3 regions of the Allobosea sp. ANAM02 genome follow, and region 1 is predicted to be linked to each of the others. Evidence: predicted binding sites of a transcription regulator. Region 1 holds the regulator's gene; each other region holds the start of a gene.
The links. Region 1 encodes LexA, which represses DNA repair genes until DNA is damaged. Its sites were predicted from a motif close to TGTTCNNNNTGTGTTCNG; they were not measured.
Positions count from the first base shown of each region.

Region 2: the regulator LexA is predicted to act here: its motif matches at 2,379-2,396, upstream of OCUBac02_RS09780 (ATP-dependent helicase).
Region 3: the regulator LexA is predicted to act here: its motif matches at 1,863-1,880, upstream of OCUBac02_RS07550 (ImuA family protein).

Region 1 is NZ_AP022848.1:2,782,593-2,786,740, forward strand. Features, by position in the region: gene OCUBac02_RS13425 (ComEC/Rec2 family competence protein) at 1-1,974, shown strand, start outside; gene lexA (transcriptional repressor LexA) at 1,968-2,681, opposite strand; gene OCUBac02_RS13435 (molybdopterin molybdotransferase MoeA) at 2,762-3,973, opposite strand; gene moaC (cyclic pyranopterin monophosphate synthase MoaC) at 4,031-4,148, opposite strand, start outside.
Region 2 is NZ_AP022848.1:2,036,677-2,040,824, forward strand. Features, by position in the region: gene OCUBac02_RS09780 (ATP-dependent helicase) at 1-2,364, opposite strand, end outside; gene OCUBac02_RS09785 (acyl-CoA dehydrogenase family protein) at 2,593-4,148, shown strand, end outside.
Region 3 is NZ_AP022848.1:1,570,945-1,575,092, reverse strand. Features, by position in the region: gene OCUBac02_RS07555 (Y-family DNA polymerase) at 1-1,171, opposite strand, end outside; gene OCUBac02_RS07550 (ImuA family protein) at 1,086-1,838, opposite strand; gene OCUBac02_RS07545 (ATP-dependent helicase) at 2,004-4,085, opposite strand.

The DNA.
Region 1 (4,148 bases):
TTTCGCCCCGTCGCGTCCATGGCCTGCCTCGCGGCGGCCGCTGCCTTCGCGGGCTTCGCCGCCGGGGTCTGGCGCACGGCCGATATCGCGGCACCGATGCTGGAGCGGCCGCGCATCGGCAAGCTCTCGGGCTTCGTCGAGAGCGTCGAAGTCCGCGACAAGGGCGCACGGCTCGTCGTGCTCGTCACCGATCTCGCCAATGTCCCCGCCGATTCCAGGCCGAAGCGCGTCCGCGTCAATATCCGGCAGGGCTCGGTGAATCCGGGAGACCATATCGTCGCGACCGCGCGTCTGCTGCCACCGCCCGGGCCAGCGCGGGCCGGCGGCTACGATTTCGGACGCGATGCCTTCTTCCGCGGGATCGGCGCCGTCGGCAGCGTCTCCGGCAAGATCGCATTGGCGCCGGCGCCCTTTCCGATGCCGATGCGTCTCGCCATCGACGTGACGATCGACCGCGCCCGCAATGCGCTGACCAGGCGCATCGCCGAGGTCGGAGGCGGGCAGGGCGGGGCGGTTGCCGCCGCGCTCGTCACCGGCAAGCGCGGCCTGATCACGGAAGCCACGAACAACGACCTGCGCGCCGCCGGCATCTACCACATCGTCTCGATCTCGGGCCTGCACATGGTGCTGGCGGCCGGGACCATCTTCTGGCTGGTCCGCGCGCTGCTGGCCTTGTCGCAGACGGTGGCGCTGCACTGGCCGGTCAAGAAGCTCGCGGCGGTCGCGGCCATGATCGGCGCAACCGCCTATTGCATCTTTTCCGGCAGCGATGTCGCGACCGAGCGCTCGCTGATCATGACGCTGGTCATGCTCGGGGCGATTCTGGTCGATCGTGCGGCGCTGAGCATGCGCAATCTCGCGCTCGCCGCCATGATCGTGCTGCTGCGCGAGCCGGAGGCGCTGCTGGGGCCGAGCTTCCAGATGTCCTTCGGCGCGGTCGCGGCGCTGATCGCCTTCGCCGAGCGCTGGGAAAGGAGAGATCGCAGCGAGCCGCCGCCCGCGTTGCCGTGGCCGCTCGGATCGATCTGGATGGCGGCGCTCGGCATCCTCGTCACCACCATGCTGGCGACCGCCGCGACCGCGCCTTTCGGCGCCTATCATTTCCAGACCTTCAATCCCTTCGGCCTGCTCGGCAACGCCATGGCGCTGCCCTTCGTCTCGCTTTTCGTGATGCCGGCGGCGGTATTCGGCGTGCTCGCCTATCCGTTCGGACTGGACTGGCCGGCCTGGGCCCTGATGGGGTTGGCTTCCGACGTGGTGCTCAAGGTCGCGCATTGGGTCGCGTCCATCGATCACTCCACCGTGACGGTCGCGGCCTTCGGCCCCGCGGTGCTGGCGTGCTTCGCGATGGCGTTACTGTGGCTTGCGCTCTGGACGACGGCCTGGCGATGGCTGGCGGCTGTGCCGCTGGTCTTCGGCGTCGCCATCGCCGGCAAGCCGGAACGGCCGGAAATCCTGATCGAGCGCGACGGCTCGGGTCTGGCCGTGCGCGGCGCCGACGGGCGCCTCGCCATCGCCGGAAAGCCCAGCCGCTTCGTTCTGCAGCAATGGCTCGCGGCCGATGGCGACAGCCGCTCACCCGACGATCCGACATTGCGCGCCGGCATCGCCTGCGATCGTCTGGCTTGCGTCGCGCAGACGGCCGACAAGCGCACGATTTCCTATACGCGCGAGCGCCTCGCCATCATCGAGGACTGCCTACGGGCCGATCTCGTCGTCACCGCGATCCCCTGGAGCGGGACCTGCAAGGCCAGGCTGATCGAGCGGATGGCGCTTACGCGCGACGGCGCAACCTCGCTCTATCGCAAGGCATCGGGGTGGAGCAGCCGAACCTCGGAGCCGAGCGATGCCGAGCGCCCATGGAGCCGCCGGCGCGAAGCTCGTCCGGCGGCGTCGGCCAACCAACCCACCGCCGCACGCTCGGCATCGTCGGCCGACAGCGACCCCGCCCCCGACACGGAACGCCTTCAGTAACGCCGCATCAGGTTGACGAGGCGGCCCTGGATCTTGACCCGGTCGGGCCCAAGCACGCGGGTCTCATAGGCGGGGTTCGCCGCCTCAAGCGCAATGGAGGAGCCGCGCTTGCGCAGGCGCTTCAGCGTCGCCTCTTCGTCGTCGATCAGGGCCACGACGATATCGCCGGTATTGGCGGTGTCCTGCCGGCGGATGACGACCGTGTCGCCGTCGAGGATGCCGGCCTCAACCATCGAATCGCCCCGCACTTCCAGCGCGTAATGCTCGCCGGAGCCGAGCATGTCCGGCGGCAGCGAGACCGTGTGGCTGCGGCTCTGGATCGCCGAGATCGGCGTGCCCGCCGCGATCCGGCCCATGACGGGGATGGCGATGGCATGCCGGCTGTCGTCCTCGACCGCCGCGGGCCGGGGCTTGGCGACGCTCGGCTGCGCGCCCAGGCCGCCCTGAACGACGGCCGGGTTGAAGCGCGGGCGCGGCTGCGGGGCGCCGAGCCCGTCCGGCATCTTGATGACCTCGAGCGCGCGCGCCCGGTTCGGCAGACGGCGGATGAAGCCGCGCTCCTCCAGCGCCATGATCAAGCGGTGGATGCCGGATTTCGAGCGCAGGTCGAGCGCGTCCTTCATCTCGTCGAAGGAGGGGGGTACGCCACTTTCGCGCAAGCGTTCCTGGATGAAGCGCAGGAGTTCGTGTTGCTTGCGTGTCAGCATGGTCGCCGCCAGCCCCTCAAAGCGCAGATTCGAAACAAAGCACGAACACCATACGCGTTCTGCTTGTGTTCCGCAAGTTGCTACCGCAAGGGCAGAATCCGGCAGGCATCGCCCTTCCTGGCCGGGGCGGCATGGGCCGGGCGGATCGTCAGGGCCTGCGCCCGCGCCAGCGTGCCGAGCGTCGAGGAATCCTGCCGGTCGAAGGGCGTCGCGAGCCAGCCTTCCGGCGTCAGCGCGAGCTCCGAGCGAAGGTAATCTTCCCGCTCGTCATTGCCGGGCATGTCGCGGCCGAGGATGGCGGGGATGCTGCGGTCGCGATCGGCATCGGCGATGCCGAGCAGCGCCTCGATCAGGGGCAGGACGAAGAGATGGCCGCAGACGATCGAGGAGACCGGGTTGCCCGGCAGGCCGACCACGACCATCCGGCCGAGCCGCCCGGTCATCATCGGCTTGCCCGGCCGCATAGCGATCTTCCAGAAGCCGAGCGCCATGCCGGCGCGCGTCAGCGCCTCCTGCACGAGATCATGCGCGCCGACGGAGGCACCGCCCAGCGTGATCAGCACATCGGCATCGGCCTCGCTCGCCCTTGCGATCTTGCTGGCCAGATCAGCATGGTCGTCGCGGGCGATGCCGAGATCGAGCACGGTGCCGCCGGCCTTCTCGACAAGCGCGGCCAGCGAGAACGAGTTCGAGGCGACAATCTGGTCGCGGCCGACCGGCTCGCCGGGCGACACCAGTTCGTCGCCGGTGGCGAGGATCGCGACACGCGGCTTGCGCCGGACGGGCAGGGTCGGATGCCCCATCGCGGCGGCAAGGCCGAGCGCCGCGCTGTCGAGCACGCGGCCGGCGGAGAGCAGGACGTCGCCTTCGTGGAAATCCAGCCCCGCGGCGCGCAGGAACTTGCCCTTGGCAGGCGGCACACGGACGCGGATGACCGGGCTTCCGACGCCGTCGGCATCTTCCTGCATCAGGATGGTGTCGGCGCCCTCAGGCATCGGCGCGCCCGTGAAGATGCGCACGGCTTCTCCCGGTCCGACGGCGCCCTCATAGGCCCGGCCGGCAGCGGATTCGCCGATCACCGAGAGCGACACGCCTTCCGCCATCTCGTCGCCGCGCACGGCATAGCCGTCCATGGCGGAATTGGCGAAGGGCGGCTGGGTCCTGAGCGCCTTGACCTCGCCGGCCAGCACCCGCCAGGCGCATTGCGCCAGCGGCAGGGCTTCCGCCTCGGCCGGTCCCGGAATGCTGTCGAGCAGCGCCTTGCGCGCGACGGGAACCGGGGTGAGCGCCATCAGAGCATGATGCCGAAAAGTGGGAACCGGTTTTCGGATGACATCATGCTCATTCCTTTAGCCAACTTTCGCCTCGTAATCGCCGGACTGGCCGCCGGATTTGTGCAGCAGGCGGATATTCTCGATCCGCATCGCCCGGTCGACGGCCTTGACCATGTCGTAGACCGTCAGGCAG
Region 2 (4,148 bases), 750 kb from region 1:
GAAGGAATCCAGCACCATCTTCCGCCCTGCCTTGTCGAAGTCGACGGTCAGCTTGTTGCCGTCGACGCTCGCCACCGATCCCGGGCCGAACTTGACGTGGAAGACGCGGGCGCCTTCGCCATAGGCGGATTCGCCGGATGATTTCGCCGTCAGCTCGCCCTCGATCAGCAGCGGTCCCCGCTGGCGCGAGCCGCCACCGAAATTGCCTTGGCCGAAGCCGCGGCCGCTTTCCGAGAATCCGCTGCCGGACCCGCCATTTCTGGCCCGGTTTTCCTGCGCGCGCTGCCAGCCCGGCGTGTTGTAGGTCGAACCGAAGCTCTCCATCCGGTCGAAGCGCGAGGCGCCGTAGCCGCCCTGCGAATAGCTGGTCGGAGCCTGCTCGACCTCGACATGCTCCTCCGGCAATTCGTCGATGAAGCGTGAGGGCAGGCTGGTCTGCCAGAGGCCGTGAATGCGGCGGTTCGAGGCGAAATAGAGCTTCAGCTTCTTGCGGGCGCGGGTGAGGCCGACATGGGCGAGGCGGCGCTCCTCCTCCAGTCCCGCGCGGCCGCTCTCGTCGAGGGCGCGCTGGTTCGGAAACAGGCCTTCCTCCCAGCCGGGCAGGAAGACCGTATCGAATTCCAGCCCCTTGGCGGCGTGCAGCGTCATGATCGAGACGCGCGCCTCGGCCTCGCCATCGGCGACATCCATGACCAGCGAGACGTGCTCGAGGAAGGCCGGCAGGTCCGGGAATTCGTCGAGCGAGCGGACGAGTTCCTTGAGGTTTTCCAGCCGCCCGGCGGCATCGGCCGAGCGGTCCTTCTTCCACATCTCGGTATAGCCGGATTCCTCCAGCACCAGCTCGGCCAGCTCGCCCTGCGGCATGTGCTCGGCGCGTTTCGACCAGCGGCCGAAAGCGTCGACCAGTTCGCGCAGCGCGGTGCGGGCCTTGGGCTTCAACTCGTCGCTCTCGACCGCGGCGCGGGCCGATTGCATCAGCGAGAAGCCGGTGGCGCGGGCGTGGTTGTGCAGGAGCTGGACGGTCGCGTCGCCGAGCCCGCGCTTCGGCACGTTGACGATGCGCTCGAAGGCGAGATCGTCGGTGGCCGAGACCACGCAGCGCAGATAGGCGAGCGCATCGCGGATTTCGGCGCGCTCGTAAAAGCGCGGGCCGCCGATGACGCGATAAGGCACGCCGGCCTGGACGAAGCGCTCCTCGATCTCGCGCATCTGGGCGGAGATGCGCACGAGCACCGCGACCTCGGCGAGGTTGTGCTTGTTCGCCTGCATCGCCTCGATCTCGTCGGAGATCAGGCGGGCCTCCTCCTGGCTGTCCCAGGCGCCGGTGATGGTGACCTTCTCGCCGAGCGCGTCCTCGGTGCGCAAGGTCTTGCCGAGGCGGCCCTCGTTGCGGGCGATCAGCTTGGAGGCGGTGGCGAGGATATGGCCGGTCGAACGGTAGTTGCGCTCCAGCCGGATCACGGTCGCGCCGGGGAAATCGTGCTCGAAGCGCAGGATGTTGTCGACCTCGGCGCCGCGCCAGCCATAGATCGACTGATCGTCGTCGCCGACGCAGCAGATGTTGCGGCGGCCCTGGGCCAGCAGGCGCAGCCAGAGATACTGCGCCGTGTTGGTGTCCTGGTACTCGTCGACGAGGATGTAGCGGAAGCGGTCGTGATAGGTCTGGAGCACGTCCGGATAGTCGCGGAACAGCGTCAGGCAGTGCAGCAGGAGATCGCCGAAATCGACGGCGTTCAGCGCCGTCAGGCGCTCCTGATAGGCGGCGTAGAGCTTGCCGCCCTTGCCATTGGCGAAGACGGCGGCCTCGCCATGCGGCACGTCCTTGGGCGCCAGGCCGCGGTTCTTCCAGCTATCGATGAAGCCGGCCAGCATGCGGCCGGGCCAGCGCTTCTCGTCGATGCCCTCGGCCTGGATCACCTGCTTCATCAGGCGGATCTGGTCGTCGGTGTCGAGGATGGTGAAGTCGCTGCGCAGGTCGAGCAGTTCGGCATGACGGCGCAGCAGCTTGGCCGAGATCGAATGGAAGGTGCCGAGCCAGGGCATGCCCTCGGCGACCGGGCCGACGAGATGGGCGACGCGCTCCTTCATCTCGCGCGCCGCCTTGTTGGTGAAGGTGACGGCGAGGATTTGGGACGGGTAGGCACGGCTGGTCGAGATCAAGTGACCGATGCGGGTGGTGAGCACGCGGGTCTTGCCGGTGCCGGCGCCCGCCAGCACCAGAACCGGGCCTTCCGTCGCCTCGACCGCCTGGCGCTGCTCCGGGTTCAGCCCCGCGAGATAGCCGGCCGCCGGCTGCGCGGCTGCGCGCGCGGCGAGGCCGCCGGGGCGCGGCGGGGGAGCGGAAAAGGGGTCTGCGTCGGACAAGGGTGTGCGCTGCTCGTGCGTGATTCGTTCTGGTGGCAATATAGGGTGACAGGAGCCGAATTGCGCCCCCTTCTCGGAAAGCTTGATGGTGTCATCCCGGGCGGAGCGAAGCGCAGACCCGGGATCCATGCCTGAGCGCCGCCGATGCAGGTTCAGGCATGGATCCCGGATCGGCGCCGCTTCGCGGCTTGTCCGGGATGACGGCGCAGAAGGATCGGAGGATTGGCAATGGTGGATCATGCAACCCGGCCCGACTGGGAAATCATCAACCAGGTGCCGGTGCTGGCCGGCTACGACGCCTTCGCCGCCGATCCGGTGCTGCCGGGGATCGTCGCGGCCTTCGGCGCCGATTGGGCGCGCGAGCGGCTGCATGAGGCGGGGCGGACGGTGGGCTCGGCTGATGTGCAGGAGCTGGCCTGGCTCGCCAACCGCTACTCGCCCGAGCTGAAGGCCTTCGACCGCTTCGGCAACCGCATCGACGAGATCGCCTTTCACCCGGCCTGGCACGAGCTGATGGGGCTCGCGATCGGGCAGGAGACGCATGCGCTCGCCTGGAACCGGCCGGAGCCCGGGGCGCAGGTGGCGCGCGCTGCCCTGCAATATCTCTGGTACGGCGCTGAAAGCGGCATCTGCTGCCCGATCAGCATGACCTATGCCGCCGTGCCGGTGCTGAAGCAGGACGCCGCGCTGTGGGAGCAGTGGGGCAAGCTCATCACGTCCGATTGTTACGATCCGCAGCAGGGGCCGGCGCATCTCAAGACGGGCGCGACCGTCGGCACCGCGATGACCGAGACGCAAGGTGGCTCGGACCTGCGCCAGACCCAGACGACGGCCGAGGATAATCGCGACGGCACATGGTCGCTGCACGGGCGGAAATGGTTCTTCTCGGTGCCGCATTCCGACGTCTTCCTGACGCTGGCACGGACGGGCGAGGGCATTTCCTGCTTCGCCGTGCCGGGCTGGCTGCCGGATGGTTCGCGCAACGGCGTCGCGATCCAGCGCTTGAAGGACAAGATCGGCAATCGCTCGAATGCCTCCTCGGAAGTCGAATTCAGGGGAGCGATCGGCCATCTGATCGGTGAGCCGGGCCGCGGCATCCGCACGGGCCTGTCGATGAACCATAATTCGCGGCTCGATATCGCGGCGGCGTCATCCGGGTTGATGCGGATGGCGGTGTCGCTCGCGGCGCATCACGCCCAGCATCGTCGCGCCTTCCAGAAGGCGCTGATCGACCAGCCGATCATGCAGAACGTGCTGGCGGACCTAGCTATCGAGGCCGAGGCGGCGGCCTGGCTCGCCTTCCGGCTGTTCGCGGCGCTCGACCGGCAGGAGGCGTCGGAAAGCGAGCGCTCGCTGGCGCGGGTCGGGGCGCCGATCGCGAAATACTGGATCACGCGGCGGGCGCCGGCCGTCGTCACGGAGGCGCTGGAATGCCATGGCGGCAACGGCTTCATCGAGGAGAACCCGACGGCGCGGCTCTACAGGGAGGCGCCGCTCAACGCGATCTGGGAGGGCTCGGGCAACGTGATCTGCCTCGACGTGCTGCGCTCGCTGGCGCGCGAGGCAGTGGCGGTCGATGTGCTGCGGGCGGAGCTGATGGCGGCGGCGGGAGCTGACCGGCGCTACGATGCGGCGTTGAAGCGTCTGGAGGCGGAGTTGCCGGAGATGATGCGCAACGAGGGGCAGGCGCGGCGGTTGACGGAGCGGCTGGCGCTGATGCTGCAGGGTTCGCTGCTGCTGCGGAATGCGCCGGCTGCCGTGGCGCATGCGTTCATCGCGACCCG
Region 3 (4,148 bases), 1.2 Mb from region 1:
CGGATCGCTCGGGCACGTCGCTGGCCACCGGGGCCATGCGATAGACAGCCCGCTCACCGACGCGATTGGCGAGGATGTCGACGAGGCCGGACACGTCCGCACTGGTCTCCTCTACCAGGGAGGTGGCCGCCTGCTTTCGTTCGAGGGGCTCAGCCAAGGTCGCTGCCAGAGTCATGATCTCGATGCCGAAGCCAGGCTCGATCGCCTCGATCTTCTCGCACAGCAGACGTGTCAGCCGCCTAGTCTCGCAGACGGGCCTGGCGAGCCCAACCCGAACCGTTTGAAGACCGCGATCGACGCGGTGGCAGACGAGATCGAGGCGCCGAGCGCCAAGACCCCGCGCCTCGAGGCGATCGCAAAGCTGCGCCACCAGCTTGCCGATGTAACGAGCGATCGTCTCCGGCGCACCGATCGGCTCGGCGAAGGCGCGGCGAACCTCGATGAGATCAGGCGGGCGGATGGCGATGATGGGCTCGGATATCTCACCTAGAGCTTGGGCCAATCGGCGGGCGATCTCCGGCCCGAAGCGGAGGGTCAGCGGCGAGCGCGGCTGGGCGATGATGTCGCCGGCGGTCTCGAAGCCGAGAACGCGCAGGTCAGCGGATATCTTCCCAGGCAGTCGCAGGCATTCCAGCGGCAGCGGAAGCAGCGGATCCGCTTCGTGTCCGACCGCAGTGACCACTGTCGATCGAGAGAGATATCGGGCAAGTGCATGGGCTGCCCCCCAGCTGTCGGCGATCGCGGCCCTGGCCTCGACGCCCGACATCGCCAGCCGACCGACGATGGCCTCTAGCATGTCGGCCTCGCCGCCATGGAGATGGTCGGCGCCGGTCGTGTCGATGACGATGCCGTCAGGCGGGTCCGGCGCAACGATGGGAGCGACGCGCTGGTGCAACCAGATCGCCAACCGCTCCAGCTCTCGGCCGTCGAGTGCGAGATCAGCCTCCTCGACCAGCAGGCCCGGCAAGAGCGCCTGCGCCTTGGTGGCGGGCATGCCCACGCGAAGCCCGGCGGCGAGCGCTGCCGCGTTCGCAGCCTGCACCAACCTCCGGTTTCCGTCGCGGACTATGAGGACGAGCGGTATCTCAGGCTGAGGCGCCGCGTCGCCAGCCATCCGCCGAAACCGATCGATCGACCAGTTCGGCAGGAAGACCGAGACGACCCGTGTCATCGCATGCCTCCAACTCGAAATCCGCGCTGTCCCCCGCCCGGGCCCTGATCAGTTCGACGAGCCAGCGCGGTCGCCCCACACCGGGCACCGGCAGCGCCGTCGAGGGAAGGACCGACACTCGCCATCGGGTCATCGCCGCGGTCGGCTGCCCGAAATCCGAGGCGTCGACCTCGCGTCGCCATCGTCGTAAAGCGATGCCGATCGCCCCCGTTCCTTCGGCGGCCAGCTGCAAACGTCGGGACGCCGTCATTGACAGACGAGCAACTTCGCCGACGACCGAGCCCAGCCCGCCGTGACGCAGGCCCTCTTCCATGCATGCCAGCACGGTCTTGTCATCTCCGGCCTCGACATAGATCACGCGGTCGGGGATTAGACCCGCTTGCGCGATCGCCGGCGCAAAAAGGTCGGCGCGCGTGAGGCACCAAAGCACCTTGCCACGGCTTCTCGAGGCCACCCCTGCGCTGAACAAGGCCGCGGCAGCTCCGTCGATCGCCCCGTTGCCGCCGCCGGCGATCTCATGGAGCGCTCCAAGGGCCAAGCCGCCTCCCGGCAAGCGGGAATCGACCACGCCTAGGCCGAACGGCAGGACGGTTCGACCGCGGGGTCCCCGCCCCTCGATCCGTTCGATTTGGTCGCGCAATGATCGAAGGGCGAGCTGTGGCCGCAATCGGATGATCCGTCGAGAAGGATTCGTTCTCTATTTGTTCGCTTAACTCAAGCGGGAGAGTCAAGCTGGATTTCATCGCGCCTCCCATGACCTCGGCCAATCTTTCGGCATCCGATCTGAGTGCAACTGACGGGAGCCGCGAAAGGCGGGCCTGCAAGTCAGGACCTAGCGCCACAAGCCGCGCATTTGTGCTCGGATGTCGATGCGGGGACCGCTCGCCGGAAGGGGGCGTTGCACGTCGGAGGCGTGGGGCCAAAAGCACCTTTCGAAACGCGAGAGCAAGTCGTTCGGGATGAAGCGCGTCCTGTTGGCATAGACATGCCGATCTCCCGTCGCGGCCTGTCCGTGGGTAAAGAAGCGCTGTGGGATGACGAGATGAAGATCGTCCTTCGCCCGCGTCAACGCGACGTAGAGCAACCGGCGCTCCTCCTCGATCTCTTCGGATGTGCCCACTCCCAGGTCGGAGGGGATGCAGCCGTCGACGACGTTCATCACGAAGACCGATTTCCACTCTTGCCCCTTCGCGGAATGGATCGTCGAGAGGATCAGGTAATCCTCGTCGAGCAACGGCACGCCCGCCTGGTCGCTGGTCGCGTCAGGCGGATCGAGCGTCAACTCCGTCAGGAAGCGCTCGCGTGAAGGGTAGCCTGCGGCGATCAGCTCTAGTTGGACCAGATCCGCCTGCCGGATCGAGGCATCCTCGTGGATGCGTTCGAGATGCGGCTCGTACCAGCGTCGCGCCCGCTCGATCTCGGCCGGCCAGCCAGCCCGGCCGGAACGCAGCTCGGACACCGCCGCGAGGAAGTTCGGCCAGTCATCGCCGGCACGCGGCGGTGCCGGAGCCTCTCCCAGCGCGGCGATGGCGTCGGAGGCTTGGGCCATATGATCCAGCACGCGCTGCGCCGATGTCGGCCCGACGCCCGGCAGCAGTTGCAGGAGCCGAAACCCGGCGACGCGGTCGCGCGGGTTCTCGACGAACCGCAGCAGCGCCAGCAGGTCCTTGACATGGGCGGCGTCGAGGAACTTGAGCCCGCCGAACTTGGCGAAGGGGATGTTGCGCCGGGTGAGTTCGATCTCGAGCGGGCCGGAATGATGCGAGGCGCGAAACAATACGGCCTGCTGCTTCAGCGTCGCGCCCTCCTCGCGGTTGGCCAGCACGCGCTCGGCGATGAAGCTGGCCTGGTCGGCTTCGTCGCGGACATGGACCAACTCGGGCCGGGCACCCGTCGCACGATCGGTCCAAAGGTTCTTGGTGAAACGCTCGCTGGCGAGATCGATGACGCCGTTCGCTGCGGCCAAGATCGCGCTGGTCGAGCGATAGTTCTGGTCGAGCGTGATGATCTCGGCGGCCGGCGAGAAGGCCTTCGGGAAATCGAGGATGTTTCGGACGGTCGCGGCGCGGAACGAGTAGATCGACTGGGCGTCGTCGCCGACCACGGTCAGGCCGGCGCCATCCGGCTTCAGCGCCAGGAGGATCGAGGATTGCAGCCGGTTGGTGTCCTGGTACTCGTCCACCATGACATGGTCGAAGCGCCCGCCGATCTCGGCGGCGAGATCGGGATCGGCCATGACCTGCGCCCAGTAGAGCAGCAGATCGTCGTAATCGAGCACGTTCTGGTTCTGCTTGGCCTCGACGTAAGTCCCGAAGAGCTGGCGCAATTCGTCCGCCCAGGCGACGCACCAAGGGAAGGCCCGGCCCAGCACGTCCTCGATCGCAGTCTCCGCATTGACGCAGCGCGAGTAGATCGCGAGGCAGGTGCCTTTCGCCGGAAAGCGCGCCTCGGTCTTCGAGAAACCGAGTTCGTGCCGGACCAAATTCATCAGGTCGGCGGCATCCTCCCGGTCATGGATCGTGAAAGCCGGGTCGAGCCCGATCTGCTCGGCGCAGTCGCGCAGCAGCCTGGCGCCGATGCCATGGAAGGTGCCGGCCCAGCTCAGCGCGTCCGAGAGCACGCCAGCGCCGTCGCCCAAAACCTTGCGCGTGATGCGCTCGACCCGGCTCTTCATTTCGGCAGCGGCGCGGCGCGAGAACGTCATCAGAAGGATGCGTCGCGGATCAGCTCCATTGACGATGAGGTGGGCGACGCGATGTGCCAACGTGTTGGTTTTGCCCGAGCCGGCTCCGGCGATGACCAGCAGCGGCGAGGCTGCGGTTGCGCCGACGCCATGCGTGACCGCGCGGCGCTGGGCCGCGTTCAGGCCATCGAGATAGGTCGCGGCAAGCGGAGGCGAATCGAAGGCGCGCATCGCCGGATTCGAACAGTTTCCGGTTTTGTTCGCAATCACCAATCGCGCGGCCGATCAGCTGGC